Regions from separate parts of the Polycladomyces zharkentensis genome, predicted to be linked through region 2. Evidence: a T-box and tRNA genes for the amino acid it is inferred to sense, from the RefSeq annotation. Region 2 holds a T-box; the other holds one or more tRNA genes.
What was found. The T-box of region 2 lies ahead of serS (serine--tRNA ligase). A T-box ahead of a tRNA ligase gene usually reads a tRNA of that ligase, here a tRNA-Ser.

Region 1: it has a tRNA-Ser gene. The T-box ahead of serS (serine--tRNA ligase) is inferred to sense a tRNA for this amino acid. The anticodon was not compared.

The regions. Positions count from the first base shown of each region.
Region 1 covers NZ_JAFHAP010000008.1:397,373-413,544, reverse strand. Annotated here, with positions in the region: gene JQC72_RS09305 (XdhC family protein) at 159-548, shown strand; gene JQC72_RS09300 (XdhC family protein) at 545-1,384, shown strand; gene JQC72_RS09295 (nucleotidyltransferase family protein) at 1,442-2,170, shown strand; gene moaA (GTP 3',8-cyclase MoaA) at 2,581-3,594, shown strand; gene JQC72_RS09285 (inorganic diphosphatase) at 3,734-4,231, opposite strand; gene JQC72_RS09280 (rhodanese-like domain-containing protein) at 4,402-4,734, shown strand; gene JQC72_RS09275 (ferredoxin) at 4,775-4,984, opposite strand; gene JQC72_RS09270 (CPBP family intramembrane glutamic endopeptidase) at 5,160-5,723, shown strand; gene JQC72_RS09265 (hypothetical protein) at 5,783-6,226, shown strand; tRNA gene JQC72_RS09260 (tRNA-Ser) at 6,276-6,368, shown strand; tRNA gene JQC72_RS09255 (tRNA-Met) at 6,374-6,450, shown strand; tRNA gene JQC72_RS09250 (tRNA-Trp) at 6,457-6,530, shown strand; tRNA gene JQC72_RS09245 (tRNA-Cys) at 6,537-6,610, shown strand; gene JQC72_RS09240 (genetic competence negative regulator) at 6,809-7,396, shown strand; gene JQC72_RS09235 (PIG-L deacetylase family protein) at 7,503-8,231, opposite strand; gene JQC72_RS09230 (Glu/Leu/Phe/Val family dehydrogenase) at 8,699-9,982, shown strand; gene JQC72_RS09225 (YpdA family putative bacillithiol disulfide reductase) at 10,056-11,036, shown strand; gene JQC72_RS09220 (hypothetical protein) at 11,059-11,355, opposite strand; partial or broken gene JQC72_RS09215 (cell wall hydrolase) at 11,531-11,887, shown strand; gene ypeB (germination protein YpeB) at 11,906-13,255, shown strand; gene cmk ((d)CMP kinase) at 13,669-14,337, shown strand; gene JQC72_RS09200 (lysophospholipid acyltransferase family protein) at 14,339-14,932, shown strand; gene JQC72_RS09195 (hypothetical protein) at 14,929-15,177, shown strand; gene rpsA (30S ribosomal protein S1) at 15,424-16,172, shown strand, end outside.
Region 2 covers NZ_JAFHAP010000002.1:102,341-118,512, reverse strand. Annotated here, with positions in the region: gene JQC72_RS16690 (metallophosphoesterase) at 1-924, shown strand, start outside; gene JQC72_RS16345 (helix-turn-helix domain-containing protein) at 1,024-1,140, opposite strand; gene serS (serine--tRNA ligase) at 1,494-2,780, opposite strand; T-box leader at 2,825-3,076, opposite strand; gene pdxT (pyridoxal 5'-phosphate synthase glutaminase subunit PdxT) at 3,184-3,771, opposite strand; gene pdxS (pyridoxal 5'-phosphate synthase lyase subunit PdxS) at 3,788-4,684, opposite strand; gene JQC72_RS01450 (D-alanyl-D-alanine carboxypeptidase family protein) at 4,930-6,174, opposite strand; gene guaB (IMP dehydrogenase) at 6,312-7,769, opposite strand; gene JQC72_RS01440 (YaaC family protein) at 7,964-9,001, shown strand; gene JQC72_RS01435 (PH domain-containing protein) at 9,265-9,879, shown strand; gene gyrA (DNA gyrase subunit A) at 10,325-12,775, opposite strand; gene gyrB (DNA topoisomerase (ATP-hydrolyzing) subunit B) at 12,804-14,717, opposite strand; gene remB (extracellular matrix regulator RemB) at 14,771-15,049, opposite strand; gene recF (DNA replication/repair protein RecF) at 15,040-16,155, opposite strand; gene yaaA (S4 domain-containing protein YaaA) at 16,170-16,172, opposite strand, start outside.

The sequences.
Region 1 (16,172 bases), on a different contig from region 2:
AACATGGATATGACGAGAAGCCGATCAGCTTGGCATGAACGTGAAGCTGTGTTTGTCGATGTTGGCTCGTTCCCGTATGGACATGTTACGGAGGCCTGTGACCCGGGCTCCTTCCAACAATTGGCTTCACGCAACCATTCCCGGAGGTGATGACGGACGTGAAAGAGAATCGGGAAATCGCTCTGGCAATGGAAGAGGGGAAGCGGGCGGGGAGAAAGATGGCACTGGCCACCGTTGTCCGCGTGAAGGGATCCGCCTATCGCCGGGAAGGCGCAAAATTGCTGATCGACGAAGAAGGTAAGATGACCGGTGTGATCTCCGGCGGTTGCTTGGAGCCGGACGTAGCGGAAGTGGCCAAACAAGTGATGGCAGACGGTAAACCGGTCCTCAAACGCTACGATTTGGATGAGGATCTCGTGTGGGGATTGGGGCTGGGCTGCCCGGGTACCGTCGACGTGTTGATTGAACCGGTTTCGTGGAGTGGGACGAACGACGCGGGTGCTCCGCCATCATTCGACGGGTTTGCGGGAAAGGAGGCATCCTCATGAGCGTACGGAAGGAAAACGAACGGCAAGATCCGGATCGCGACCCCTTTGCCGCATGGACCGAGTGCCTCAAGAAAGAGCGGGCGGCTGTTTTGAACACATTGCTGGCGTTTTCTCCTTTCCCGGGCCTTCCAACCGGGATGCGCCTCTTCGTCCCCGAGAACGGCGAACCCCTCGGAGACTTGGGCGATGAGGACTTGAACAGGTTGGTCGTCGAACGGGCACGAGAAAAACTGGAGGCCCTGTACCCCAAGTCGGAAACATGCAGATTTTCCTTGCCCGGAGGCAGGGAGGCGGAGGTTTTCGTCGACGTCAACCTCCCTCCGTCGGAACTGATGATTTTCGGTGCCGGCCATGACGCGATTCCGCTGGTAAAGTTGGCTGTCCAGGCGGGGTTCAAAACGACGGTGGTGGATCCGCGCCCGGCCTACGCCACCGAGGATCGCTTTCCGGGAGCCCGGATTATTCTGGCCGATTCGGGTTTATGGGAGGAACGCGTGATCATCGGGAGACGTACGTATGTTGTTGTGATGAACCATCACCTGGAGCGTGATCGGGTTGCCATCCGGCTTGCCTTGAATTCACCCGCTCCTTATGTGGGCGTGCTTGGGCCACGATCTCGCTGTCAACGGATGTTGGAGGCATTGGAAAAGGAAGGGGTGACCTTCGGGGAAGAGAAACTGACCCGGATGTATAATCCCGTAGGTTTGGACATTGGTGCCGAGACACCGGAGGAGGTGGCGATCAGCATTCTGTCGGAGATTCTGGCGTTTCGAAAGGGTCACGCGGGCGGGTTTTTGCGGGGAAGGGACAGCATTCACCAACCCGTCCGAAAATGAACGCGGCCGGTTTCCCTCTCTTTGTGATTCGTTCGTTATTTGGGTGGGGAGATGGTTGTGAGCAGCGGCAATTTTGAAAACCGATGCCGAAAGGTGTTGACCATGGAGACCGGTGTGTTTGCTCTGATCCTCGCTGCGGGGACATCTTCGCGAATGGGGACGCCGAAACAACTCCTCGAATGGGGAGGCATGCCGTTGTTGGAGCAAGTAATCCGGAAGACACTTGCATTCCCCTTCCCGGAGGTGGTTGCCGTGGTCGGTCACCGGGAGAAGGAGATCAGGCGATTGATCCGGATCGAGGACCATCGCTTCCGCTGGGTGGTCAACCGGGATTACGACGCCGGACAGAGCACGTCCCTTTTGTCCGGTTTGGCTAGTGGAGAAGGCCGATACCACTCGGCGATGGTGTTTTTGGGCGATCAACCCCTGATTGCGGAAGAAACAATCCGGCAAATCTTTGAAAGCAGCCTCAAACAGCTTCACACCTTTCAAGAGTCCGAACCCATCGTCGTCCGGCCCTGCTTCCGGGGTATTCCCGGTCATCCGGTTTTTTTGGGGAATGTCCGGTCGATGAATTTGGCGGGGCTGAAGGGGGATTGCGGGGCGAAGGAAGTGCTTCGCACTGTACGGAACCGGACGATTCTGCCAGTGGAAGATCCAGGTGTCGTGCTGGATATCGACACTCCTCAGGCTTATAAGAGCGCCTTGCGGCTTGCCTTCCGTCCGCGTGACAGAAGCTCGAATGTGATTCGTGGGAAACACGGTGATCGCATGGGAACAGAGTGAACCAAAATTTTGGATTCAGCCGTCATCTCCCCGTTTCATTTGCTGCTCTTAATGTTTCCGGATGAGCGGCGTACCTGTTACCGCTACGCTGGTTACCTCTCGTTCTCATGATTTACGCAGTGGGAGTCTTCGCCACCGGAAACTTCCACCGTGACCTACCGTAATCCTGACCGGATGAGCTGCGAACGAAGGAAATTCCCCTGACAAAACCGTCTTTCACCCTACGATTGAAACGAGGGCTTTCAGTTGGCAATTTCCAGTATTCGAACAAAAAGCTGACAAGCCCCTCGCAAAACGAATCGGTCCGGAATCAAAGATTTATTATCCATTCTTCCGCCATCTCGGTAAAATGAAGAGAAGGAGAGAGACGAGAAGTCTGCTTCGAAGGCGGGAGGGAGGAACGTGAGACGATGACCGGAATCAAGGACACGTTGGGCCGTCCGCTTCGGGATTTGCGCATTTCCGTGACGGACCGTTGCAATTTTCGTTGCCGCTACTGTATGCCTGAAGAAGTGTTTGGTCCTGATTACAAGTTTCTTCCGCGGGAGGTTCTCCTCCGCTTTGAGGAAATCACCCGTCTGGTGCGGATCTTTGCCAGGCTGGGCGTGGAAAAGATCCGGATCACCGGAGGCGAGCCTCTGCTCAGAAACGGGTTGCCCGATCTGATCCGGATGCTGTCCGGTGTGGAGGGGATTCGGGACATTGCCCTGACGACTAACGGCTCTTTACTCGCCAAACAGGCCCGCGCCCTCAAGGAAGCCGGACTGAAGCGGGTCAACGTCAGCTTGGACGCGCTGGATGACAAAATCTTTGCCGAAATCAACGGGGGGCGTTCCGATGTCCGATCAGTGTTGGAGGGGATCGAGGCAGCCAGTCGTGCCGGGCTGAGGGTGAAGGTCAACATGGTTGTCCAGAAGGGGGTCAATGACGGGCAGATCATCCCCATGGCCCGCTATTTTCGCGGAACGGGGCACATCCTGCGCTTCATCGAATTCATGGACGTGGGCAACAGCAACGGGTGGAACCTGGACCAAGTGGTGTCCAAAAGGGAGATCATCGAGCGGATTCACAGGGAAATGCCCTTGGAACCGGCGGAACCCAACTATTACGGTGAGGTCGCCTCCCGCTATCGTTACCGGGGAACAGAGGAGGAGATCGGGGTGATCTCCTCGGTGACCGAATCTTTCTGTTCCACTTGCACCCGGGCGCGACTGTCCGCAGACGGACGGCTGTACACCTGCCTGTTCGCTTCCGAGGGATACGACCTCCGCGGCCCGTTGCGCGCGGGGGAGAGCGACGACGAACTGGAAGCACGCATTCGCGAAGTCTGGAACCAACGACGGGACCGTTATTCTGACGAGCGATTGAAAAACACCCGGATACGTGACCGCAAAAAGGTGGAAATGTCTTATATAGGCGGTTGAAAACAATCTATGGCACATTCGGGAGAGTGGATCCGGAAGAACCTTTTCATTGCACGGTTTCGGTTCGTTGGCAGGTGGCAGTGCCCTGAATCGTTTAACTGAAACTACAAAAAACCCCGGCAAAAGCCGGGGTTTTACATTACTTCTGCTCTTGATAGCGTTTGAGGCAGGCTTGGTACAGGTCTGCTGCAAATTGGGCATCCTTCCAGCCTTCGATTTTGGTCTCTTTATTCTCCAGATCCTTGTATACTTGGAAGAAGTGCTCGATTTCTTTCAACACGTGCGGTGCGACGTCATCCAGGGATTTTACGTTGTCCCAGCGCGGGTCGTCCGCAGGCACCGCCAACAGTTTCTCATCTTGGCCTTTATCGTCGGACATCAGCAGAACGCCGATCACGCGCGAGCGGATGACGCATCCCGGGAAGGTGGGGAAGGTGGTCAATACCAAGATATCCAACGGATCGCCGTCTTCGGCCAAGGTGGATTCCAGATAACCGTATTCGGTCGGGTAATGCATCGGGGAGTACAACACACGATCCAGACGGAACACGCCTTTTTCCTTGTCGTATTCGTATTTGTTTTGACTGCCGGTCGGAATTTCGATAAATGCATCCACGATCAATTCTTGTTGTGCCATGTCTCGTTTATCCTCCTTATGTACGGATGTTTCCATCGAACGGGACCATCGGAATTGTCAGTCTCGCTCTACCCACCATTGTAGTCGGATTGGCGTGCCGAAGCAAATCCGTTTTGGTTGAAATCTTTGTGGTACAATGGATGGGAGAATGAAAGAAAAGAGGCGTTGGGATGGATTCTCAGGAGCAGTATCATATTTCGCCGAAAGTGTTCGCCCGTCAGTACCGGAGAGGAGAACTGGGGGACGGGATTATCCTGGATGTACGTGAACCTGAGGAATGGGAAGCGGATCATCTGGACGGTGCGATTTTGATCCCTCTGCATCATCTTCCCAATCGGTTGCACGAGCTGGATCGGGACAAAACGGTGTATGTGCTTTGCGCCCATGGCATCCGCAGCATCTATGCCGCCAATTTCCTGCTCAACCAGGGATTTCGTCGCGTTGTCAACGTGGATGACGGGTTGGCGGCGGTTCGCCTGTATCTGGATGCTGACGCTGATTGACCTGAAAAAAGCTGCTCGATCAGAGCAGCTTTTCGTCGGTTTATTCTTCCACTTTGATGGAGTCCGTGGGGCAACCTTCTTGTGCGTCACGCACGTCGTCCCACAGCTCTTCCGGAACGTCGGCCGTACCGGTATTGTCGTCCAGGATCACGTAAGCGATACCGTCTTCGTCGTAGTCATACACGTCAGGGGCGGTGGCGCCGCAAGCACCACAAGCAATGCAAGTGTCTTTGTCTACCCAAGTACGCATGTAAAAAATCTCCTCCCATATAGTCCCCAATTGAACCTAATCTGTTTTGAACCTAATCTGTTTCACACCTCATTTTAGAACGAGTTGTATAGAATTGCAAGTCGATGAACGAAAACAGGCGAACAACCATGAATTTTGCCGATTGTTGGGAATGTAAGACATTAAGGGGTGAAACATGTTGCAGGCCAATCAAAAAGACGACTCCCGCAGGCTGTTGTTCCATCTTTATGCGTCACAAGCCATATTGATGCTGACAGGCTTTCTCCTCCTGCAATGGATGGATGGAGGATGGCATCGCCTGTTTTACTGGCAAGATCCCGTTCTGTGGTGGAGCGGACTGGGATTTGGCCTGTTGGTGGTAGCGGTGGACATTGTGTTGACGAGGATGGCTCCCGCTCATTGGTGGGATGACGGTGGGATCAACCGGTTGTTGTTTCAAGGACGCTCCCCCGTACACATTGTGTGGATCGCTTGTCTGGTAGCGGTGGCGGAGGAGTTGTTGTTTCGCGGTGCATTACAATCTTTGATCGGGCTGTGGGGTTCCTGTCTGTTGTTCACGCTGGTGCATTTTCGCTATTGGAAACGAATTCCGTTGATGTTGTTGGTGTTTGCAGTCAGTCTGGGCTTCGGCATGTTGGTCGAATGGAGCGGATCACTGGTTCCCGCAATCATCGCCCATTTTGTCATTGATTGTATCACCGGCATTCGAATTCATTTGGATTGGGATCGTCTTCAATGAAGTGTTATTCCGCAATCCCCTTCGCGATATACATGGAAAAAGACGGAGGGGTGACACGGATGCGCTTGCGGGGATGGATGGAGTTGGCCGGTGTAATCGGTTGGTGGTGGGTGACAGTGCGGTTGTTTCCGGATGATTGGCAGGGATGGCGACGATATTTATCATGGCCTTATTGGGTTTTTTTGGCCAGTTTTCTGCCTTGTTCGTTTGTGGTGGCTCGATGGGGCATCCGCTCCTTCGTCCGGATGTGGGAGTGGCCGTTTCCGTGGAGCCACCCCCTGCGCCGTCTTGAGTTGATTCGCTGTGCGACCGGGATCGGATTGGGATGGTACGGGATCTCTCAATTGGGCGGGCATGCCGTAACGGTTTTGGTGCTGTTCGGGGTGCGGGAAGGGTGGCTCCTCTATCGAAAGTGGCGCGCGCTCGGGTGGGGGAAATATACGGCTGCCTCAGCGCGGGACGCGAGGAACGGGTTCTCCGATACCACCTCAAATCCCCCTTGACACAGTGGGACAATCATACTAAGATAAAAATTGTCACATCAAATGAAGCGGAGAGATACCCAAGTGGCCGAAGGGGACGGTTTGCTAAACCGTTAGGGGGCCGAATGGCCCCGCGCGGGTTCGAATCCCGCTCTCTCCGCCATGTGTGGCGGCGTAGCTCAGTTGGCTAGAGCGTACGGTTCATACCCGTGAGGTCGGGGGTTCGAGGCCCTCCGCCGCTACCATCACGCAGGGGCGTAGTTTAATGGTAGAACGGAGGTCTCCAAAACCTCTAGTGTGGGTTCGATTCCTACCGCCCCTGCCAAAACGTGGGGGCATAGCCAAGTGGTAAGGCACGGGACTGCAAATCCCTTATCCCCGGTTCGATTCCGGGTGCCCCCTCCATTCTATTGGAATGAGGATCGACGATAACCCGTCAAAGGGGTTCTTTTTTTATTTGCAACAGGATGTTCAGGTGCATTCCCCGCCCATATGATGTATCATGTAATTAAAGAGAGAAATTGGAGACCTGTTTGCGTAACGAAACGCAATTCACCCTCATACGCTGTATGGAGCAGGTCTCCAGCGAGGGAGGGTAAACCCATGCGCGTCGAGCGTTTAGGGCGAGACAAGGTCCGCTTCTACTTATCCATGGACGATCTACTAGATCGCGGGATCAACAAAGAGGACATGTGGCGAGATATCCCCAAGGTGCACGAACTGTTCAATGACATGATGGAACAGGCGTATCAGGAGCTGGGGTTTGAGATTGCGGGGCCTGTGGCGGTAGAAGTGTTTGCCCTTCCGACGCAGGGGATGGTGGTCGTAGTCACCCGCGGTCGTACCCCTGAGCCCGAGGACGATCTCGATGACGACATGTATGAGTTGGAAGTGACGCTGGAGGAAAGTGAGCAGATCATTTTCCGCTTTTCGGATTTCGAAGATCTCGTTCAGGCGGCGATCCGCTTGCGGTCTTTGATTCGCGGGGGCGGCAAGGTGTACGCTTACCAGAATCAATACTTCCTCGTGTTTGACGAAGAAATCCAAACGGATTATCTGCAAGCCGTCATCGCCATTTTGACTGAATTCGGAGAACCTTCCACGCTGACCGAACATATGTTGGCCGAATACGGTAAAGCGGTAATGACGAACCATGCGATCGATCAATTGATCCGCTATTTTGGCCAATAAGCGTACGCATCGGTCCGGTGCGTATGTTTGATGGATACACGTAAGGGGCTGACTCCCTGTGTGAAAGGGAAGTCGGCCCCTGCTTTTTTCCACGGTCGGTAAACCTTTATCCCCACCAATCCGTTTCTTTCAAATCCGGTTGCAACAGCCATCGGCCGTTCTGCATTGCCAGCTGATAATATTCCGTTGTGCGCAGTCGTTGCCACTCTCCAGCCAACACTCCCGGAAACACGCGTTCGATGGACAAGTGCTGGGTGCGATGTTGGCGCAATGCTTCCATGATCGCCTGCCGATGGGCTGTCACATCAACCGAGGTGGTGACATCATCGTCGGGTGTGGTGTAAATGGCTCCCGCATCAGGTGCTGTTGATCGGGGTATGACCACATAGTACAATTTGAAATTCCAGCGGTTTTTTGCCTCATCACAGGCTTGCACAACAGCTTGGTGCAATGCGCGGTGGTCGGCATGGCCAGAGATGCCATCAGGCGGGAAGGTGACGATGACGTCGGGGCGTACTTTCTCCATCACCTGTAAAATGTCCTTGGTCAATTCCTCCCTGGGCAAGCGGGACAACTTCCCGTCGCCGAAATTCCGCTGGATGACCATGTGGATTCCGAGGATTTTCGCTGCACGTGCCAATTCCCTTTCGCGCACATCACCCAACTCTTCGGGACGGCATAAAGGAGGGTCCCCCACCTTGCCAGCTTCGCCCCGCGTGGCGCAATACAGGATGATTCTTACACCGGGATCATGGGCATATTTGGCGATGGTCCCGCCGCAAGTAAACGTTTCATCATCGGGATGAGCAAATAGGAGCAACGCAGTTCGCGTCATAAGGTTCGATCCTTTCCTTTCAAGGAGATCCGGATGCCGGTGATATTCAGTCACGATTTTCCCCTGTTCCCTGTAATCGTTCCCCAAAATCGATTTTGCGCTTCTTTCAAAAATAGGTCAACCCGTATATTCTTGCGTTCTGCGTTTGTTTTTCCGGTTCACCCCGCCGGAAGCAATACATGTCCGCTTCGAAACGGACCGCAGGCGGTGAGCAGTATCTCCCAAAAAAACCGCGTTTCCCCTCGTGGGTGATCCACCGCTGTCCCCTGCATATTCATTCATTAGGAATGGAATTTCATTTTTTTTGAAATGGCTTTTTGTCTCCCTTCATTGATTCGTCAAGACAAATGGTGTTTCTTCAATAGGGGATGTGTTGTATACTGTGTAAGGACGACCCCATGTTTTTTTGAAAAAAAGTGTATACTGAGCATTGGATTGATGGGAACTTTCTTTTGAGGTGGTAAGGGATGGGACAACAGTCTGAGAGGACCAACGAATCCGTGGAACCGAAAGAAAACCTCGACGTACTCGCATCCACGCAGGTCGTGATCAAGCAGGCGCTGGAGAAGCTGGGTTATCCGGAGCATGTCTACGAACTGTTGAAGGAGCCTTTGCGCGTGTTGACGGTCCGAATCCCGGTGCGGATGGACGATGGTTCCGTCAAGGTGTTTACAGGCTACCGCGCACAGCACAATGACGCAGTCGGTCCGACAAAGGGCGGTGTGCGCTTTCATCCGGATGTAACGGAAAATGAAGTGAAAGCGCTTTCGATTTGGATGAGTTTGAAAGCGGGAATCGTCGATTTGCCGTACGGCGGCGGGAAAGGCGGGATCGTCTGCGATCCGCGGCAGATGTCCTTCCGCGAATTGGAACGGCTTTCACGCGGCTATGTTCGGGCGATCAGCCAAATTGTGGGTCCGACCAAAGATATTCCCGCGCCGGATGTATTTACCAACTCACAGATCATGGCGTGGATGATGGATGAATACAGCCGAATTCGCGAATTTGACTCCCCCGGATTCATCACCGGCAAACCGCTCGTGCTGGGCGGGTCCCGGGGCAGGGAGACGGCTACGGCCAAAGGTGTGACGATCATGATCCGCGAAGCGGCCAAGAAGCGCAACCTGGACATCAAAGGCGCCAGGGTTGTAATCCAGGGCTTTGGCAATGCCGGCAGCTTCCTCGCGAAGTTCATGAGTGATGCGGGGGCCAAGATTATCGGCATTTCCGACGCCTACGGCGGTTTGTATGATGAAAACGGATTGGATATCGACTATCTTCTCGATCGACGCGACTCGTTCGGAACGGTAACCAAGCTGTTCAAAGATACGATCACCAACCAGGAACTGCTCGAGTTGGATTGCGACATTTTGGTACCGGCAGCGGTGGAAAACCAAATTACAGCATCCAATGCGCATCGCATCCGTGCCAACATTGTCGTTGAAGCGGCCAACGGCCCGACCACCTTGGAGGCGACACGCATTCTGCACGAGCGGGGGATTTTGCTCGTCCCTGACGTGTTGGCCAGTGCAGGTGGCGTGACGGTTTCGTATTTCGAATGGGTACAGAACAATCAGGGTTATTATTGGTCCGAAGAAGAAGTGGAGCGGAAACTGGAAGAAATCATGGTCAAAGCATTTGAAAACGTCTATCATACAGCACAATCCCGCAACGTGGACATGCGCCTTGCCGCTTACATGGTGGGCGTGCGAAAAATGGCCGAAGCCTCCCGTTTCCGCGGTTGGGTATAATAAAATAATAAAGAAATGCTGAATAGAAAACACCCTGTCTCAGGGTGTTTTCATCGTCAGGGGTGGTGAAGCAATGGAAGATCTGATCATCATCGGAGCGGGACCGTGTGGATTATCCGTTGCGGTGGAAGCGAAAAACCGGGGGCTTTCCCCGTTGGTGATTGAAAAAGGATGCTTGGTCAATTCGATTTATCATTTTCCCACACACATGACCTTTTTCAGTACCCCGGAATTGCTGGAGATCGGGGATGTGCCGTTCGTGACCGCCCGTGAAAAGCCGACCCGTCACGAGGCGTTGGTATATTATCGCACGGTAGCGGAAAAATATGATTTACGCATCCGTACGTACGAAAAAGTGGTGCGCGTGGAGAAAGACGACGACGGCGTTTTTGACGTACAGACGGAGAAAAACGGTCGATCCCTTCAGTATCGAACCCGTCACGTCGTCATTGCCACCGGTTATTATGACAATCCCAATTTGATGGGGATTCCCGGAGAAGATCTGCCCAAAGTACATCATTATTTTGAGGAAGGACATCCGTTTTCGGGATTGGAAGTGCTGGTGGTCGGAGGGAAAAATTCGGCGGTGATCGCCGCGTTGGAACTCTATCGGGCCGGGGCAAAGGTGACGATGTCCTATCGCCGATCGGCGTTTACCGACAGTGTCAAAGCCTGGTTGAAGCCGGTAATCGAAAGCGCGATCCGCAAAGGCTGGATCCATATGTATTGGAACAGCGAAGTACGGGAAATCAAACCGGATACCGTCGTTCTGGAGCAGGAGGGGCGGCGGTTGGAAATTGCCAATGATGCGGTATTCGCCATGACCGGATACCGACCGGACCGTTCCCTGATGGAAACATTGGGGGTGACGTTCGATCCAAAGACGGGGGAACCGACCCATGATCCCGACACAATGGAAACCGACGTGCCGGGTCTTTATATTGCCGGAGTCATTGCGGCGGGACATGACGCCAACAAAATCTTCATCGAAAACGGACGCTTTCATGGAGAAAAAATTGCCGAACACATAACGCGTAAGGTATCCGTATCGTAGGTGACGGATTTGGGTAAAATGATCATACACGTTGGGAACGGATCAGGGTGAGCGGCATATGAACAAAGACAAGTACTGGGTGCGGATTCGTTGCAAGCGTTGCGGAGAGCGGTTCGTACTGAAAGGACGTATGCGAAAAGGACAAATTGAAACAGGTTTCAAGCAATGTTTGTGCGATAATCAAACCGATTTTGACATCCATACCGAGCGATGCTGAAACAGTGACATGCTTCGCTTGGACGTTTCCGAAAGACAGTGTCTCACCGCAAGGCACTGTCAGCCAGTGACAGCCGGTTGAAACCGGCTTTTTTTGTTGCATAAAGGGGGAATCTTTGGCCCAGACTACCTCCAAAGGCAATATCATGGAGGGGGAAAGCATGAAGCGGAAGTTTCCGGTGCGCGTTTTACTCCTGGTCAGCTGTTTCACCCTCGTGTTCTGTCTCACCGGTTCTCTTGACACTTCCGCCGCCCGTGTGGGCAAATACAGCGGAAAGTTTTCTGCGAATGATATCCAGTTGATGGCCAATGCGATTTACGGGGAAGCAAGAGGAGAGCCGTATATCGGGCAGGTCGCCATCGGCGCCGTCATTCTGAATCGGGTGGCGTCACCCAAGTTTCCCAACAGTATCCCGGGTGTCATCTTTGAGCCGGGAGCGTTTACGGCGGTATCGGACGGTCAGATTTGGTTGACACCCGACGCGACCGCCAAAAAAGCGGCGATGGACGCGATCAATGGTTGGGATCCCGTGTCAGGATGTTTGTACTATTTCAATCCGGCTACCGCCACATCCAAATGGATCTGGAATCGTCCGCAGGTCAAACGGATCGGCAAACATATTTTCTGTCGTTGAAGAGGGAGGAATCATGACGTGTACAGACGCATAGCCGCGATACTGTTTCCCATTGCCGTGATCGCGCTGATCGGTACGGTGGTGTGGGGTTATCAAGAGAACCAGGATAAGAATGCAGTGCTGATCAAAGCGGAAAACCAGTATCAGCGAGCGTTTCACGAGCTGAATTTTCACTTGGATCAATTGCAGGATGAGTTGGGCAAAACGTTGGTTTTACAAACGCGGCCATCCATGGTCAACTGCTTGACCAATGTCTGGCGGCTCACTTATGCTGCGCAGAGCGATCTTTCCCAATTGCCGCTGACATTGATGCCATTTAACAAGACAGAGGAATTTTTGTCCAAGATGGGCGATTTCAGTTTTCGCGTCGGATTGAGGGACCTTGATAAACAACCGTTGACGGACAAAGAATGGGGCACGCTGCGGTCATTGTACGAACGGGCGAGTCAGGTGCAGACAGAATTGCAGAAAGTGCAGTCCCAGGTGTTGTCGCGCAATTTGCGTTGGATGGATGTGGAACTGGCGCTGGCCACGGAAGGGAAAAAGATGGACACGACCATCATTGACGGGTTCCGCAAAGTGGACAATACGATGGACGCTTATTCCGAAGTGGATTGGGGACCCACCATTCACAACCAGGAAGCCAGGAAAAAACAACAATATGTGCGGCTTCCCGGAAAGCCGGCAACGGTGCAGGAAGTAAAAAACAAACTGGCGTTTGTGCTGGGTCGGCCTTCCACGCGGGGCATCGTGGTGACGGAAAACCGCAAAGGGGACTTTCAAACGTACTCCGCCCGGTTGAAGCGGGAGGACGGTTATGTGGTTTATGCGGACTTCACCAAAAAGGGCGGCTATCTGGTATGGTTGATGTTCGACAGACCGGTTGAGCGGCAACGGTTGTCAATCGGGGAAGCGCAGCAGCGTGCATCGCGGTTTTTAAACCGGCTGGGCTATCCAACGATGCGGGCCGTTTCGTATGATTCCTCGCAACGGACAGCGACGTTTACGTTTGTTCACCAAGAACGGGGAGTGTTGATCTATCCGGAAACCGTCACGGTGAAGGTGGCGCTGGACAATGGAGAGATCATGGCGCTGCAGGCCAATGATTACGTGTTCAATCATCCCGTGATGAAATCGCTTCACCGTCCCCGCCTGTCTGCGAAACAGGCAGAAAAGGCGGTCAATCCCCGGCTCAATCTGGAGAAGAGCAATCTGGCTGTCATCTACGGTGAAGACGGCAATCCCGTCCTGTGCTACGAGTTTGTCGGTTGGCTGGGAGATGACCAGTACCGCATCTTCATCAATGCGGACAACGGACGGGAAGAATTTGTGGATAAGGTGAAAAAGGCGGATACGACATCGTTGTAACGACAGCCGAAGTGCGGGGCGGCATGTCTGCCTTTGCAGGGTGAAGGCCGAGCAAGCCGGAAGGAGAACGCGAAATTTTAAACGGGACCGTTTATCCCGTGAAACCACCGGGGATACGGTCCCTGTCCTGTTCCTCCCTTTCACGTGAACGAAGATCCCACACCACCAGCGGGAAAATGACAGAAAAAAATGGTGAAGGTCATTGCACGGGACAGGGTTTTGTGGTAACCTAAAAACAGAATTGACAACAAAGGAATACATAGCGGATTGCGAAATCGCTGTCTGTCTCACGGTCGGAGTTTTTCGATAGGGGATCACTTGAAATCGAGTTGAATCGAATAAAGTTATCCACAATCGAGCAGGCTCGACCTGCTCGTTTTCATTTCATCCCGCTTATGGGAGGAATCGTGGGCATGAAGTCTTTTTCAGTCGCGATCGACGGCCCGGCAGGTGCCGGGAAGAGTACGGTTGCCCGACAAGTGGCGGACCGGCTGGGACTGACGTATGTCGATACCGGCGCCATGTATCGGGCAGTCACTTGGAAAGCCCTGCGCGAGCAGGTGAATCCGTCGGATGAAGTGGCTGTGACGCGTTTGGCGCAGCAGACCCAAATCGATATTCATCCGACAGACATTTGGGTGGATGGTGTTCGTGTAACCGAAGAGATCCGCTCCCCCGAGGTGACAGCCCAGGTGTCGGCAGTGGCCCGAATCCCCGGTGTCCGGGAGGCATTGGTGGAGAAACAACGGGCGATTGCACAAAAGACTGGTGTTGTCATGGATGGCCGGGACATCGGCACCTATGTGCTGCCCGATGCCGATGTGAAAGTATTTTTGACCGCTTCCATCGAGGAGCGTGCCCGTCGGCGGTATCTGGAAATGATGCGCCGCGGATTTTCCGCAAATTTGGAGGAATTGAAAGAAGCGATTCGACGACGGGACGAAGCGGACACCACTCGTGAACACGCCCCTTTGCGCAAAGCGGATGATGCAGTGGAAATCGACACCACGTCCCGTTCCATCGACGATGTGGTGGAGCGAATTTTGGAACTCTGTCGAACCAAAGTGGGCGGTGGAGAGTAAGATGTTATATCCATTTGCGCGTTGGGTGTGCCGTTGTTTTTTCACCTTGGTTTATCGCTGGAGAGTTGATGGGGCGCATCACATCCCGGCTGACGGCCCTGTTATCGTTTGTTGCAATCATATCGGCAATCTGGACCCTCCGCTGGTCGGTTCGGCACTTCAGCGCAAAGTGCATTTCATGGCCAAAGAGGAGTTGTTTCGCATACCCCTGCTCAGACAGCTGATTCAAGCTTTGGGAGCGTTTCCCGTCAAACGGGGGGCATCCGATAAACGTGCGATCAAACTTGCTCTGGAATTGTTGGAACAGAAACGGGTTTTGGTCATCTTTCCCGAAGGGACGCGTTCGAAAACCGGGGAGTTGGGCGATGGCCGACCCGGTGCGGCATTCCTCGCATTAAAAAGCAAAGCGACCGTTGTGCCGGCAGCGATCATCGGCCCTTACCGACTTTTCCGTCCCATCCGCCTTCGTTTCGGTCCCCCTGTTGATTTGACACCGTGGTTGGAGACCAAGGTGAACACGGAGACGACCAAGGAAGCGACCAAACGGATCATGACGGAAATCCGGCGTCTGATCGAGGAAGGAAGCGGACAATGAAGGTGATGATCGGGGCTGTTCTGGTTGTATGGCTCCTGTTGACGCTTCGTTTGCGACAGCATCCGCTTGCGGTCGTCAAACGTTTTCCGCGAGTGATGGTTCTCGTTTTGGTCGGATTCTTCCTGCTCTCTGTGGCTTGGCGATTGGGAAAAATAGGTGCAGTGGTCGGGATGATCGGCGGGCTGGTCATTCTGATCCCGTTGGTGTTGGGCATCATGAAAGAAAGCGGGCGCATGTCTTCTTGAAATCACAGGAGTGGGCATTTCCCCATTCTTGCGAATCATTGGGAATCACCCGTTTGTTTTCGATCACATGCCGGATCGTAGGGGGTTGTGATGGGGAAGGTCCAGCCATCACGTAAAACGATCCCTGTCATCGGACTCGTCGGAGTGCCGGCTCGCGGGCGGTCCATTCGTTTTCATTCGCTCTCTAATTTTTTGGAGAGGATAGATTGACTGATCAGCTTGCAGGGAAATGAGGAGGTTGTCGTCATGGTGGAAGAAATGAAATCCGAAATGGCAGAAGTGACTCCGTTGAAGCGTGGGGACGTGGTCAAGGGCAAAGTGACCAAGGTGGAGGACAACCAGGCATTGGTGGACGTCGGATACAAATTTGACGGTGTGATCCCGATTTCAGAGTTGTCCAGCCTCCATGTGGATCGAGTGTCCGACGTTTTGCAGGAAGGACAGGAAGTGGAGGTCAAAGTGCTGCGCGTCAACGACGAGGAGGATAAATTGATTCTGTCCAAACGTGCGGTGGATGCCGAACGCGCCTGGGCGGAACTGCAACGGAATTTTGAATCCGGCGAAACGCTGGAAGCGACTGTGGCTGACATCGTCAAAGGCGGTTTGGTCGTAGACGTAGGCGTTCGCGGCTTTATCCCGGCCTCCTTGGTGGAGCGTCACTTTGTGGAAGATTTCTCCGATTACAAAGGACGTACCTTGCCGCTGAAAGTCATCGAAATCGATCCTTCCAAAAACAAATTGATCCTGTCCCATAAAGCGGTTTTGGAAGAGGAAGCTGAGAAGCAGAAACGGGCCACACTGGAAAGCTTGCAGGAAGGTCAAGTGATTGAAGGCACGGTACAGCGGATCACCGACTTCGGCGCTTTCGTGGATATTGGGGGCGTGGATGGTCTGGTTCATGTGTCCGAGCTGGCTTGGAACCGGGTGGAACATCCGTCCGACGTATTGGCCGAAGGTGACAAAGTACAGGTGAAAGTGCTCAAAGTGGATCGCGA
Region 2 (16,172 bases):
TCGATGGTGGCTGTTTTGTATGTTTTTTTGTTGCTCCTGACGATCGATTTACTCAGGCTGATTGATAAATGGGTCAATTTTGTACCCGCGGTCATAAAGGAACATCCAAAGACGCCGCTGACTTTGGGTGTCGTGGTGGTCATCCTCGTTTTGGGTACCGTGGCTTATGGCGGTTGGAATGCCCGCAACTCGGTAATAACAGAATATCATGTTACGGTAGACAAAGATGCCGGCCCCCTGCAGCAACTCCAAATAGCCATGATTTCTGACATTCATTATGGCCCCATTATTGATACTGAACGGCTTAACCGCTTGATCGAAATGATTCATGAAATCAAGCCTGACATCGTTGTGCTGGCTGGAGATATAACGGATGGGAGTCTCCCGCAGAGAGAAGCCAGAAAATTAGCTGAAGTTTTGGCGCAGATACAAGTACCATACGGAACATTCGCTGTTCCCGGGAACCATGATCGTGATCTGCGCGATGATAACAGTGCATTAATGCGATACTTGAAAGAAGCAAGGATCCATGTCTTAAAGGACAACTATGTCAGCGTCAGAGACAGCTTTTATCTCATAGGGAGAGACGATCCCAATCGACACAGCGTACCGGCACGGATGGAACTGAAAGATTTAATCAAGGGGATTGATTCTTCCAAGCCCTTAATTCTATTGGACCACCAGCCCGTTGATCTGAAAGAGGCCGAAGCAAACGGCATCGATCTGCAACTGTCTGGACATACCCACAGTGGACAAATATTTCCCGCTAACCTGATAACCGGGCTAGTCTACGAACTGGATTGGGGCCTGCTAAAGAAAGGGACCTACCACCTCATCGTATCATCAGGTTACGGTACATGGGGTCCACCGTTACGAATCGGCAACCAACCGGAAGTGGTCAGCATTAAAATGACCTTCCAATAATGATTGTTAATGGCAATTCGCTGAAAAATTCGGATCAGGTAAAGCTGTCATTAGGGGTAAAGCAGATTCCATCCATTGGAACTAAACTCCTCCGGTCCTTTATTTGGACGGTTTTTTCTTACCCAGATACCGATAAAGTGTCGCCTTGGACACCTGAAGCGTTTCACAAATCTCCTGAATGGAAAGATTGGGGTCGTTTATAAGAGATTGAGCCATTTTCAGTTTCCTGTCATCCATCACCCGCGGCCGTCCGCCTAACCTCCCCCGTGCGCGGGCCGCCGCCAAACCGGGCTTGCTTTCTCTCCCGGATCATCTCCCGTTCCAAATTGGATGCGCTTCAACAATATGGGTGCGAGAAGATTTTTACTGATCGGACAAGGGAGGGGAATCCCACGGCGACCAAAGGGAGTGCCTCTGGTGCTTTAGCCTTGGGGAGTGTCGAATCCCCCAGATTGGTTCAGAGAGATTTATTGAGAAAGGAATGGGACCTGTTTTCCCGTTGCGGTATGTAAGGAAATACCACCGGGAAAACGGTCCCCCCTTCACGTTCATCCCTGCTTTTCCTTCCGTCACTGTCCCGCCGGACGGATGAATTCCTTTCCGCCCATGTAGGGCTGGAGCGCTTTCGGAATCCGCACGCTGCCGTCGGCCTGCTGATGATTTTCCAAAATGGCCGCTACCGTCCGCCCGAGCGCCAATCCCGAACCGTTCAGTGTGTGGACGAATTCCGGCTTGCTTTTCGGGTTGCGGCGAAAGCGAATGTTGGCCCGACGGGCCTGAAAATCCTCAAAGTTGCTGCAGGAGGAAATCTCCCTGTAGGTTCCCGAGCTGGGCAACCAGACTTCCAAATCGTATTTTTTTGCGGCGGTGAATCCCAGATCGGCCGTACACATGTTCAATACACGGTAGGGTAATTCCAGCAGCTGCAGGACTTTTTCCGCATCCTCCACCAATGTCTCCAGCTCCTGATAGGAATCCTCGGGGCGGACGAATTTCACCAACTCCACTTTGTTGAACTGATGGAGACGAATCAACCCGCGGGTATCCCGTCCGGCGGAACCGGCCTCCGAACGGAAGCAGGCACTGAGCGCCGCATATCGGATCGGCAGCTCCTCCTCCAACAGGATTTCCCCGGCGTGAAAATTGGTTACCGGCACCTCTGCCGTGGGGATGAGGAAATAATCCGTATCCCGCACGCCGAACGCGTCTTCTTCAAATTTGGGCAACTGACCCGTACCGGTCATGCTCTCCCTGTTCACCATATAAGGTGGTATCATCTCCACGTACCCATGTTGTTCCGTGTGCAGATCCAGCATGAAGTTGATCAGTGCCCGTTCCAGCCGGGCACCCGCCCCTTTGTAGAAGACGAAGCGGGAACCGACCACTTTACCCGCACGCTCAAAGTCCAGGATATCCAACGCTTGCGCAATTTCCCAATGCGGTTTCGGTTCAAAATCAAAGCGGGGTACTTCTCCCCAATGGCGGACAGGGACATTGTCTTCCTCGCTGTCCCCCACCGGCACGCTTTCGTGTGGCAGGTTGGGGATGGTTAACAGGATGTCTTCCAATTCCGCTTCTACTCGACGCAGTTCCTCATCCAACCGTTTGATCTCGTCTCCGACCCGCCTCATGTTTTCAATCTCGGCGGTGGCATCTTCTCCCGCTTTTTTCTTTTGGGCGATTTCCCGGGAAACCGTGTTGCGCCGGTTTTTCAACTGCTCGGTTTGTCGCAGGAGTTCCCTTCGCTTTTCGTCCAGTTGCTGAAAGGAATCCAGCCCGCTGATATCTTCTCCGCGATGTTGCAACCTGGCTTTCACTTCATCAAACCGATTGCGCAACAGTTTCATGTCCAGCATGCACGATCAACCTCCCAATCCAAAAATAAAAAACCTCCCGCCACCGAAGGGACGGAAGGTTCCGCGTTGCCACCCTTGTTGACCGAAAAGGATGGTTTCCCACCGTTTCGGCCCGCTCTCCGACGGAGTAACGTTCCGCCTGACGGAAGCGTTTCGGGCACGGAACCGTTGACGGGTCCGCGCTTTCACGCCCTGCTCCGAGAGGGATTCCCTTCATCCGGCGGGACGGTTCGCACCACCCACCGCCTCTCTGTAACCGCCAAAATGAAGGTACTTGTTCTCATCAGCGCATTTGGCATATGTCAGATGGATTTCCGTGGCACATCTGGATGCCGGTTATTCACGTGTTGAATCCACGGTTGCTTTGGTGCTTTCTATCCTATTATCATCCAACATCCCGCATTTAAACCGTCGGGACTTGCAGGGATTCCTTGACCATGTCCACGAAATAGGCGTGTACCCGTACGTCATCAGTCAGCTCAGGATGGAATGCGGCACCGAGCAGGTGACCTTGGCGGGCCGCCACGATTTTTCCGTCAATCTCGGACAATACTTCCACTCCGTCACCCACTTGTGTGATGTACGGCGCCCGGATGAACACCGCACGGAAGTCATCGGCCACCCCGCGAATGCTCAGATCGGCTTCAAAACTTTCACGCTGACGGCCGAATGCATTCCGTTCCACGGCGATATCCATTAAACCCAAATGGTGGGTATCCGTCCCTTCGATGCGTTTGGCCAGCAGGATCAGACCGGCGCAGGTACCGAACATCGGTTTCCCCGCTTCGGCCATCCGTTTGACCGGCTCCACAAGGTCGTATTTGTGCATCAGCTTGCTGATGGTGGTGGATTCCCCGCCCGGAATGACCAAGCCGTCCAGATCGGCCAGCTGGTCGGACCGTTTCACCGGCACCGCGTCGGCGCCGGCCATTTCCAACAGACGCAGATGCTCCCGAACGGCTCCCTGCAAAGCGAGCACCCCGATTTTCATCGTGCCATTCCTCCCATTACCAGCCGCGTTCCTGCATGCGGTCTTCTTTGGCGAGGCGGGAAATTTCGATTCCCGTCATCGCGCCGCCCAACCCTTTGGAAAGATGGGCGATCAGCTCAAAATCTTCGTAGTGCGCCGTCGCTTCCACGATCGCACGGGCATATTTTTCCGGATTCTCCGATTTGAAAATCCCCGAACCGACGAAGACGCCGTCGGCACCCAGGTGCATCATCAACGCCGCGTCCGCCGGTGTCGCCACACCGCCTGCGGCGAAGTTGACGACCGGCAGGCGCCCGGTTTCGTGCACTTGCAACAACAGCTCATACGGCGCCCCCAGCTGTTTGGCTTCCGCCATCAGCTCATCGCGGGACATCGATTGCACCTTGCGGATCTGGCTCTGCATCATCCGCATATGGCGGACGGCTTCGACGATATTGCCGGTGCCGGGTTCCCCTTTGGTCCGGATCATTGAAGCGCCTTCTCCGATCCGGCGCAGCGCTTCGCCCAAATCCCGCGCTCCGCAGACGAATGGCACGGTAAACTGCGTTTTATCGATATGGTACACGTCGTCCGCCGGCGTGAGCACTTCACTCTCGTCGATGTAGTCCACGCCCAGCGCTTCCAACAGACGTGCCTCCACGAAGTGTCCGATGCGCGCTTTGGCCATGACCGGAATGCTCACCGCATTCATCACTTCTTCGATGACGGTCGGGTCCGCCATCCGCGCCACGCCGCCCGCGGCCCGAATATCTGCCGGGACGCGCTCCAGCGCCATGACGGCCACCGCGCCGGCGGCTTCCGCGATTTTGGCCTGTTCGGCATTGACGACATCCATGATGACGCCGCCTTTTTGCATTTCGGCCATGCCGCGCTTGACACGGTCCGTACCTGTGATCACGGTTTTCTCAGCCATTGCTTCTCCCCCTGCTCTTTCCGATCCCGATGGGTCTCCATCCAATGCATGTATGCTTGATCGTTGATTGTATTCTCGCACTCAGTATATTTATTATACCAAATAACCGTGGAGCTGTGAGAGACCAACCCCCGGGATGACTGATCAACCCATCCCCACAAAGAGAAGTTACTTGCCGGGAAAAGGCTGTTTGATCAGACACATCCTGACGATAGTCGACAAATCGGTTTCACCGGTTGTCATCATCAGGAAAACAGACCACTGACTTCCTCACCGATTTTCCGGAAAAACAGCTCCCACCAGCTGGCTTTTTCCACATCCTGAAGAACCTTGACGGGAATGGGATCTGGATTTTTCATCTCTTTCCCATCATACAAAATTCGCAGTGTACCGACTACCTCTCCGGCACGAAGCGGTGCTTCCAGTTTTTTTATGTAATGCACTTGCAAGTCGAACCGGCCCTCTTGGCCTTTTTCAACCGGAAACACGACAGGACGATCTGTCACCAGTGGAATCTCGGGCACCGCACCGTCCGTTACCGGCACACGTTCGTATCCTGGTATCACTTGCCCGCCCGCAAGAATCGTTTTCAGGGTGAATTGGCCGAAACCGTAATCCAACAGTTGCTTCGTGGCTGTAAATCGGGTGCTTTCGGCCGGTGTATCCATCACAACGGTGATCAACCGCATCCCATTTTTCACGGCGGTTCCGGTAAAACAATATCCCGCGTTTCTGGTGTGACCGGTTTTCAATCCGTCCACGCCGGGGTAATAAAATTTGAGTCCCGGCAACATAAGATTCCAGTTGGTCAGACGTTGTTGGCGCGATTCCCCTTTTCGAAACACGATACGCGGTTGGGAAATGATCTTGGTCACTTCCGGATAATCTTTCAACAACCGACGTGCCAAAAGCGCACAGTCACGGGCGGACATGACATGGGAGCCCGGCACGTTGGGCGGATCGTCATACAAATGGTTGTCCAGCCCCGTCGCATTGTGGTAATGCGTCCGGGTCATTCCCAATTCCCGGGCCTTGCGGTTCATCAATTCCACAAACGCTTCTTCGCTCCCGCCGATTTTTTCGGCCAAGGCAACGGTCGCGTCGTTGGCCGAATAGACCGACATGGCCGTAAACAGCTCCAATACGGTCCGCTTTTCACCTTGCACCAAATTCACTTGGGCCTCGTTCACACCCGCGGCGTGCTTGCTTACCGTCACCTGATCTTCCCAATGAAGTTCCCCTCGCCGAACCTTTTCCATGACGATGTATTCCACCATCATCTTGGTCATGCTGGCCGGCGGACGAGGTACATCCGCTTCTTTCTCCGCCAGCACCCGGCCGGATTGGAACTCCATCACGATGTAGGAAGCAGCGCGAACCTGAGGCGGTTTTGAAGCGGCCTGTGCCGGTACGAGGGAGGGAAGCAGACAAAAGATCAGTAGGAGTGCGGCGATTTTTCTCTTTGGAGCACTCCGAAACCAGCGACGCAAACGGGTCACCTCCGGCGACAATTGGAAAAATTGAACACAAGCATATCTCCATTTTACGTTCGCGATTGTGCAGAATCAATGACAGAAAAAAGACAAGAAAAAAGCAGGGATAATTCCCTGCCGAATTTCGCCATATCTCACAGATGGTAGTTGGGTGCTTCTTTGGTAATCTGGATGTCGTGCGGATGGCTTTCGCGCAACGATGCATTGGTGATCCGGATGAACCGTGTGTTTTCACGCAGCTCGTCCAGATTTTTCGCCCCGCAGTAACCCATGCCGGCCCGAAGTCCGCCGATCAGCTGGTACACCGTGTCTGCCACCGGTCCTTTGTATGGCACGCGACCTTCGATGCCTTCAGGTACCAGCTTGCGTTCATTTTCCTGGAAGTAGCGGTCTTTGCTGCCCGCCTGCATCGCGCCGAGCGAACCCATGCCACGGTACACCTTAAACCGGCGCCCTTGGTAAATCTCCGATTCACCCGGGGATTCCTCACAACCAGCGAACAGACTGCCCAACATGACCGCGTGCGCGCCTGCGGCGATCGCTTTGACGATGTCGCCGGAATAACGGATTCCTCCGTCGGCGATAATCGGGACACCGTATTCGCGTGCCGCCGTGGCACAATCGTAGATGGCCGTGATTTGCGGTACGCCGATACCCGCCACGATGCGCGTGGTACAGATCGAACCGGGACCGATCCCCACTTTGACAATGCTGGCACCGGCCTCGATCAGATCGCGGGTCCCCTCAGCCGTCGCCACATTTCCGGCGATGATGACCAGATCGGGGAACATCTCCCGCAACTTGGCCACCGTCTCCAGCACACCTTTGGAATGGCCATGCGCGGTATCCACCACCAACACGTCCACTTCCGCTTCCACAAGCGCTGCCGCCCGCTTAAACGTATCCTGCGATACACCGACCGCCGCACCGGCCAACAGGCGGCCTTGGTCATCCTTGGCGGCATGGGGGAACAATGTGGCTTTTTCAATATCCTTGATGGTGATGAGTCCTTTGAGTACACCGTTTTCGTCCACCAAGGGCAATTTTTCGATCTTGTGTTTTTGCAGGATGCCTTCCGCTTCTTTCAGCGTGGTGCCGACCGGCGCCGTGACCAGATTCTCTTTGGTCATCACTTCGCTGATCGGCGTCGAATAATCGTGGACAAAGCGCAAATCCCGGTTGGTGATGATCCCTACCAGTTTCCGCTTTTCATCCACAATCGGCACACCGGAAATCCGGTATTTCGACATCAATTCTTCCGCTTCATACACTTTGTGATCGGGATGGAGATAAAACGGATTGGTGATGACCCCGCTCTCGGAACGCTTGACGCGATCCACTTCTTCTGCCTGTTCCTCGATTTTCATGTTCTTGTGGATGATACCGATACCGCCTTGCCGGGCCAACGCGATGGCCATCGGCGCTTCCGTCACCGTATCCATGCCGGCACTGATCAACGGGATGTTCAACCTGATCTTGTCCGCCAGCTTGGTGGAAACATCCACGTCGCGCGGCAACACGTCCGTCTTGTTGGGTATCAGCAATACGTCGTCAAACGTGAGACCTTCCTTGGCAAATTTGTCATCCCACATGGGTACATCCGATCCCCTTTTTTGTTTAAGTTTCCGAATGACAGTTTGTGCAAGTGTAACAGACACTTACTCGGTCCGTCAAGACAAACCCCCTTATTTTCATGGAGTTTTGCAAGGTTGAATTTTCTAAACAAAGCATGACTTTCCACGAAACGGGCAGACTAACGAAACCCTGACATTCGAGGTGTATCCCAGTGATCCAACCGACGGAGGAAACCGTCTGGTCGTTGTTTTTGCGGTTGGAAAACGAACCGGCGGCCAAGCGGTTTTTGACCGAACGCTACCGGGAACAGGGAGTGGAAAATGCGGAAAGGGCGGCATTTCTCAGTTCCCAACCATTCCGCTATTACCTCAAATTGGGCCGGGAGACCATCTACTCCATACGGACATGTGACCCGCTGATTCAACCACTTCCCGCCTACTATGGCATGATGCATTTGATGAAGGCGCTCGTACTGTCACGGGTGCCCGATTATCCCCAAAACACTTCGGTCCTGCGGCACGGACTCTCCACACGCAAACGGAAAAAAAGCCTGTTCCGCTTTCGGGACGAAGAAGTTCGTGTGCAAAAGGAGGGTTTGTTTCCGTTACTGCTTGGCCTGTTTGGAATATGGGGACTGACTGGCGAAGTATTGCCCCTGAAGGAATTGTGGGGGTTGATTCCGGAATTGCAGGAAACGTACCGGTTTCTCTATGGGCGGACCACGCTGTACCCGATCGTCTGTCACGATAAGGATGTGACAACCCCTTTTTCCTTCTCGGTTTCCGAAACATTGCTCGATGCGTTGCACTTGACACCTGCCGGCTGGATTCGACGTTTGAACGAACCACGGGCAGCAGGGAACCATACCTTTATCCTCTTATCCGCCGACAACGGCCGCGTTTCCTTTCAACTGCAATCCGATCATGGCAAACCGGCCCGGCCGGAAGGGGTTCACCCCTGGTTTCGAACTTCCCTGGCGAATCAAACTTTCGTATATTCAGGTGAAAACACCGTATGCGGACTCCTCCCCGAGCTGTTGGTCCACTATGCCATCCTGTTTGCGCTCAGTATGCTCTGCCGCTATGAAACACCGTTGTGGGCGGAGATGAATCTCGAAGGTACGGCCGAAGAGACGGCGTTGATCCGTTCGTTTTTATTTCTGGTACGGGTCAAGACGCCGTTGTTGGTATGGGAAGCCCTGTGGGGCCGGAACGGATGTTTCCACAGTTCCTCCACGGGTTGTGGATAACTCTGTGGATAACCTGTGGGAAACCCGATATGAGGCTGGGTTTCAACCTCCATATCACCTTCCAAGGGCAAGAATCTCATTTAAAGTTCTTATCACAACCAATATGCTAACATAAGCCGGGGACACAGAACTTCGTCAGGACCCAATACTTCCTGTATAAAATCCTTTCTCTCGTATATGACAATTCTTCCATTCATGTTATAATCATGGTTGAATAGAGCGAAAAATATGACGATCATCCTCAAAAAGAAAGGTTGGGAATCATGTTCGGAAAAGTGGCAGCCGACGTATTGGGATTGAGCGATATCGGGTCTGTGATCTATCCGAAGGATTACGACAAGGTGGACGCCGATGATTATTTGATGCATGAAGACGGCGAGAAAATCTATTTTCTGATCAAGTCGAAATCGGATGAGTACTGCTTTACCAACAAGGCGTTGATCCACCTGGACGGCACCAGCGCGACCAGCAAAAAGCGGGTGCTCCGCCGCTTTGATTACGTGACGCACAAAATCTCCAATGTTGTGCTTGAAACCGCCGGTACGATGGACATGGACGTGGAAATCAAATTCAATATCGGTTCCCAACACTACTCCATCGATGTACACAAAAAGCATCTGGAAGAGTTGAAGGATTTATACAAGGCGTTGATCAAAATCGCGGAAATTACCCACGAAAATGAAGTGTTGCTGTCCTATGCCAAACAAAGCCTGGAGCTGGCTTCCCAAACGCTGAGCCGGGTAGCGAGCACGGAAAGCGGATTGGTCAATCAGTTCAAAGAGTTGAACCAGGCTTCCTTCCAATGGCTGGTGGACACCACCAAGCAATATCGCGTCAAGGATTTCGGTTTCGTCTTTGAGCGTTATATCAATAACTGACGGATGTCGACAAAAAGGAGGTCTCCCATCAAAGGGAGGCCTCCTTTCATGCCAAAGGCCGCAAGTTCCAATCCGGGTCCATATCACGTGACTTGCCCCACACGCTGAGCACCATAGGCACTCCCCCCGGTCGCCTTGTGCTTCTCGCTTCATCCGGCGCGGCAACCCACATCCTTCCACGATGGCTTCGTCCAGGCCCCGGGATTTTTCATTTCACGAGTTCTTGCTCGCATAGCCGTTTCCAGTGTTTGTGTACTTCTCGGCTTGGTTGCACCCAAATGCTGTCGGACTTGCGACAGGGACCAATCCCTCCCGCGTCCGACGCTCGCGTTCATCCCAACCTTGAAGGGAGGGGTTTCCCGCTCGCTCTTTATCAATGGCCAGACACGCCCTCAGCTTGCCATCAGTCACGGAGCCTCCCATCAAAGGGAGGCTCCGATCGTTCCTACTCATTTGTCTCTTCTCCGTTTTCCTCTTCTTTGTGAACCGGGGCGACGGTGGCCACTTCCTCGCCCTCTTTCAGGTGAATCAGCTTGACACCCTGGGCATAGCGTCCCTGCGTGGAGATACCCGCGATTTTCTGCCGGTTCACGACGCCGCCTGTGGTGACGATCATGAGGTCTTCTTCCGGCGATACCACTTTATGTCCGACAACATATCCCTTTCGCTTGTTCAGACTGAGCGTCTTGATTCCCTTGCCGCCACGGGATTGTACGCGATACTCTTCCAGCGGGGTCCGTTTGCCGTACCCTTTGGAAGTGACGATCATCACGTCCAGTCCATCCGTGGCGATGTCCATGTCGATTACTTCATCCCCTTCGGCCAGGGTGATCCCTTTCACTCCGGTTGCCGCCCGGCCCATTTCCCTGACTTCCTGCTCGGGGAAACGGATGGACATACCGTGCTTGGTTCCCAGCACGATCTCCTGGTTGCCGTCGGTCAGGTGGACGCCGACCAGCTCGTCACCTTCACGCAGGTTAATGGCGAACAAGCCGTTGCGCCGGATGTTCTCAAACTCCTGCAACGCCGTCTTTTTCACGACACCGTGTCGGGTGGCGAAGAAGAGGAATTTGTCTTGAGCGAACTCCTTGACCGGGATGACCGCATGGATGTATTCATCCTGATCAATCTGGATCAGGTTGATGATCGGCGTTCCCCGGGCCGTCCGCCCCAGCTCCGGCACTTCATACGCTTTGAGCCGATAGACTTTCCCCTTGTTGGAGAAGAACAAGAGGTGGTTGTGTGAATGGGTGACGAACAGGTGCTGGACGAAATCGTCTTCCCGCGTGCCCATGCCAGTGACACCGCGCCCTCCACGCTTTTGCGCGCGGTAGGTGGACAGCGGCATCCGCTTGATGTACCCGCGGTGGGTGAGCAGGATCGCCACCTCTTCTTCCGGAATCAGATCTTCCTCATCGATCTCGTCCGCCTTGGCGCGAATCCGCGTCCGCCGGTTGTCCCCGTATTTCTCGCGGATTTCCAGCAGTTCCTCGCGTACCACCCCGCGAATCTTTTCTTCACTGGACAAGATGTCGCGCAAGTGAGCGATCAATTTTTGCAGTTCCTGGTACTCGTCTTCAATTTTTTCCCGCTCCAAACCGGTCAAACGTTGCAGACGCATGTCCAGGATCGCCTGTGCCTGCTTCTCGGACAAACCGAACCGTCCCATCAGCCCGTCGCGCGCTTCCTGTGCGGTGCGCGAGCCGCGAATCAGGGCGATCACTTCGTCGATGTGATCCAGCGCGATGCGCAGCCCTTCGAGGATGTGAGCCCGCTCTTCCGCTTTGCGCAGATCGTAAGCCGTGCGGCGGCGGATCACCTCGATCTGATGCTCCAGATAGTGATGGAGCAGTTGCTTGAGGTTGAGAATCCGCGGCTGGCCGTCCACCAAGGCCAGCATGATCACACCGAAGCTGGTTTGCAAAGCGGTGTGTTTGAACAAGTTGTTCAAGATGATTTGCGGGTTGACATCCCGGCGCAATTCGATGACGACACGCATGCCGTTGCGGTCGGATTCATCGCGCAGGTCGGTAATGCCTTCGATCTTTTTGTCCCGCACCAGTTCGGCGATTTTCTCCACCAGTTTCGCCTTGTTCACCTGGTACGGCAACTCTTCGACCACGATGCGCATCTTGCCGTTGTTGGCTTCTTCGATCCTTGTTTTGGCCCGGATCTGAATGCTTCCCCGGCCGGTCCGGTAGGCCTTCTTGATGCCATCCTTGCCCATGATGATGCCGCCGGTGGGAAAGTCCGGTCCTTTGATCTTTTTCATCAATTCATCGATCGTCACATCGGGATTGTCAATCATCAGGATCAGGCCATCAATTGCTTCCCGCAAGTTGTGCGGGGGAATGTTGGTGGCCATCCCGACGGCGATGCCCGATGCCCCGTTGACCAGCAGGTTGGGGAAACGAGCGGGCAACACCAGCGGTTCTTCCTGTTGACCGTCGTAGTTGGGACCGAAGTCGATCGTGTCTTTGTGGATGTCCCGCAGCAACTCCAAAGTGATCGGCGCCATCCGGGCTTCGGTGTAACGCATCGCGGCGGGCGCGTCCCCGTCAACGGAACCAAAGTTGCCATGGCCGTCCACCAGCATGTAACGGTAGGAGAAATCCTGTGCCATGCGAACCATCGCGTCGTACACGGCCGCATCACCGTGCGGGTGGAACTGAGCAGTCACGTTCCCGACGACACGGGACGATTTTTTGTACGGTTTGTCCGGGGTCATCCCCAAATCAAACATGGTGTAGAGAATCCGGCGGTGCACCGGCTTCAATCCGTCTCGGACGTCCGGCAGGGCCCGGCTGACGATGACGCTCATCGCATAGTCCAAAAACGAGTTGCGCATCTCCTGGCTGATATTCACTTCGTGTATACGCTCGGTTCCCTCAGGCATATCTCTATTCCCTCCGATTCACGCCGTATCAGACATCCAGGTTGCGTACCTGTTTGGCGTATTCCTGGATGAATTCGCGGCGCGGCTCTACTTTGTCTCCCATCAGCGTTTCAAAGACCGTATCCGCATCCATCGCGTCTTCCAGTGACACTTTGAGCAAGGTGCGGCTTTCGGGGTCCATTGTCGTCTCCCAAAGCTGGGTGGCGTTCATTTCGCCCAACCCTTTGTACCGCTGAATTTCGATTTTGCCCTTGCCTTCCATATCGCGGACCATTTGCTCTTTCTCCCGGTCGTTGTAGGCATAGCGAATCGTTTTGCCCTGCGTGATTTTGTACAGGGGCGGCTGGGCGATATAGACGTACCCCGCCTCGATGAGCGGCCGCATGTAACGGTAGAAGAACGTCAAGAGCAAGGTACGGATGTGTGCACCGTCCACGTCTGCGTCCGTCATGATGATGATCTTGTGGTACCGGGCCTTGTCCAATTGGAAGTCTTCACCGATCCCCGTGCCCAACGCCGTGATGATCGTACGAATCTCTTCGTTGGACAAGGCTTTGTCAAGACGCGCCTTTTCGACGTTGAGGATTTTTCCGCGCAAAGGCAAAATCGCCTGGAACATGCGGTCGCGCCCTTGCTTGGCGGTACCGCCCGCGGAATCCCCCTCAACCAGGTACAACTCGCTGATGGAAGCATCCCGGGACGTGCAATCAGCCAGTTTCCCCGGCAGAGAACTCACTTCCAACGCGTTTTTGCGCCGGGTCAACTCGCGCGCCTTCCGGGCGGCCTCCCGTGCCCGTGCCGCCATCACCGCCTTGTTGATGATCTTTTTCGCTTCGGTCGGATGCTCATCCAGATACATCCCAAAATGCTCAGCAAACAGGGTTTCCGTCACCGTCCGGGCTTCACTGTTGCCCAGTTTGGTCTTGGTTTGCCCCTCAAATTGCGGATCGGGGATCTTCACACTGACGATGGCGGTCAGGCCTTCACGCACGTCGTCCCCGGTCAGGTTGCTGTCGTTGTCTTTGAGCAGATTGTTCCGCCGGGCGTAATCGTTGATCACCCGGGTGAGCGCGGATTTGAAACCGGCTTCGTGCGTCCCGCCCTCATGCGTGTGAATGTTGTTGGCGAACGAGTAGATGTTGGACGAGTAGGAATCGTTGTATTGCAGGGCGATTTGCACCTCGAGACCTTCCTTTTGCCCCTCAATGTAAATCGGGGGTTGATGCAGCACTTCCCGGTTGCGGTTCAAATGCTCGACAAACTGGATAATCCCCCCGTCGTACTTGAACGTCTCGGCCTTGCCTTCGCCCCGCTCGTCCCGCAAGGTGATCTTCACGCCGCGGTTCAAAAACGCCAGCTCCCGAAGCCGCTTTTGCAGGACGTCATAATCGTAAACGGTCGTCTCTGTAAAAATTTCCGGATCGGGTTTGAACGTCACGGTTGTACCGGTCTCATTCGTTTCCCCGATGACCTGCAGGTCGAATTCCGGCACGCCGCGACGGTAACGCTGCCGGTGCACCTTGCCGTCCCGCTTGACGATGACCTCCAGCCATTCGGACAGGGCGTTGACGACGGAAACACCCACCCCGTGCAATCCGCCGGAGATTTTGTATCCGTCGCCGCCGAATTTCCCGCCGGCATGGAGGACGGTCATCACCACTTCCACCGCGGGCCTGCCCATTTTGGGATGGATCCCGACCGGAATCCCGCTCCCGTTATCCTCCACGGTAACGCTGTTGTCTTCGTGCACCGTCACTTCGATTGTATCGCATCGTCCGGCCAATGCTTCGTCGATACTGTTGTCCACCACTTCCCACACCAAGTGGTGCAGCCCGCGGCTGCTGGTGGAGCCGATGTACATCCCCGGACGCTTGCGAACAGCTTCCAAACCTTCAAGTACCTGAATCTGTGTTTCGTCATAGTTGGTTTTTTGTGCTGACACCAACTTCACCTACTCTCTCCTATGTGAAAACTTGCCGTCGGCTTGCGGAAAATTCAAGATGATCGATGAGAACTGTTTCGGGGCGGTTGTGCCCGTTTCATCAGCGTGGTCGATGAGATCGGCGAGGGATAGATCGCCTCTTTCGTCACCACGTAGGACTTAACCTCTTCATGCGAAATGGTTTCCATGCGCCCGCTCGCCTGTGCCGCCTCCAAAAACGGCGCGAGCGAATGGGGTGCTCGACGCGTTCCTGCATCCAAGATGGCCACCACCTCGGTGGAACGAATCATCTTGTTGCCACCCAAGTGAATATACACCCGGATCACCTCCATTCGGAAAGGGTCCCCTGCTTGACCGCGTACACTTGCGCCCGTGCCAACGTGTCGGAGCCGATTCCTTCCAAGCCGGTCGCGGTGACAAACGTCTGCACCTTTCCACGGATCGCTTCCAACAGGTGCGTTTTGCGGTGATCGTCCAATTCGGACAGGACATCATCCAAAAGAAGAATGGGATAATGACCGGTTTCCTGTCGAATCAGTTCAATCTCCGCCAATTTGAGCGAAAGTGCGGCCGTTCGCTGTTGTCCTTGGGAACCGTATGTATGAAGGTCCGTTTCACCGACCGCAAGCTGCAGATCATCCCGGTGCGGTCCGATCGATGTGCTGCCCCGGGCGATTTCCTTTTCACGCACCCTTTCCAACTGACGGACCAAACGTTCGGCCAACACGGGTTCCTCCTCTTCGGACCCGACGGGAATGGAGGGGCGATACCGGAGTTGCAGCCGTTCCTGCCCTTGGGTGATGGCCCGGTGGATCTCTTCTGCCCAAACGGCCAACCGCCCAATGAACGCGGCCCGCTTCTTCCATACAACGGCAGCGGCTTGCGCGAGCTGATGGTCCAACACTTCCAACAGGGTGAATTGGCGACGGTTGCGGAACAATTCTTTGAGCAGATGGTTCCGCTGGACCATCAGTTTGTTGTATTGCGACAGATGATGCACATAGGCGGGGCTGACCTGGCCGATTTCCATGTCCAGAAACCGGCGACGAACCTGCGGGCTTCCCTTGACCAGCGCCAAATCCTCCGGGGCGAACAACACCGCCGTCAGCGTGCCGATGTATTCGGACAGCCGGCGCTGCTCCAACCCGTTTCGGCTGGCCTTTTTCCCCTGTTCCGTCAAACGGATTTCCAGCCGTTCTGTTCCTTCGCCGCGCATGACGCGCGCATTCAGTTGGGCAAACGGTTGATCCCACTGGATCAATTCCTTGTGGGAACGCGCGCGGTGCGACTTGCCCAAAGCCAGTACGTACAGGGATTCCAGGATATTGGTTTTCCCTTGTGCATTGGGACCGATGAAGAGGTGGAGTTCCCCCGGACACGTCAAGTCGAGGTGGTCGATGTTGCGATAATGGCGAAGTTGCAAACGTTGTACACGCAAAACGGTCCCTCCTGTCA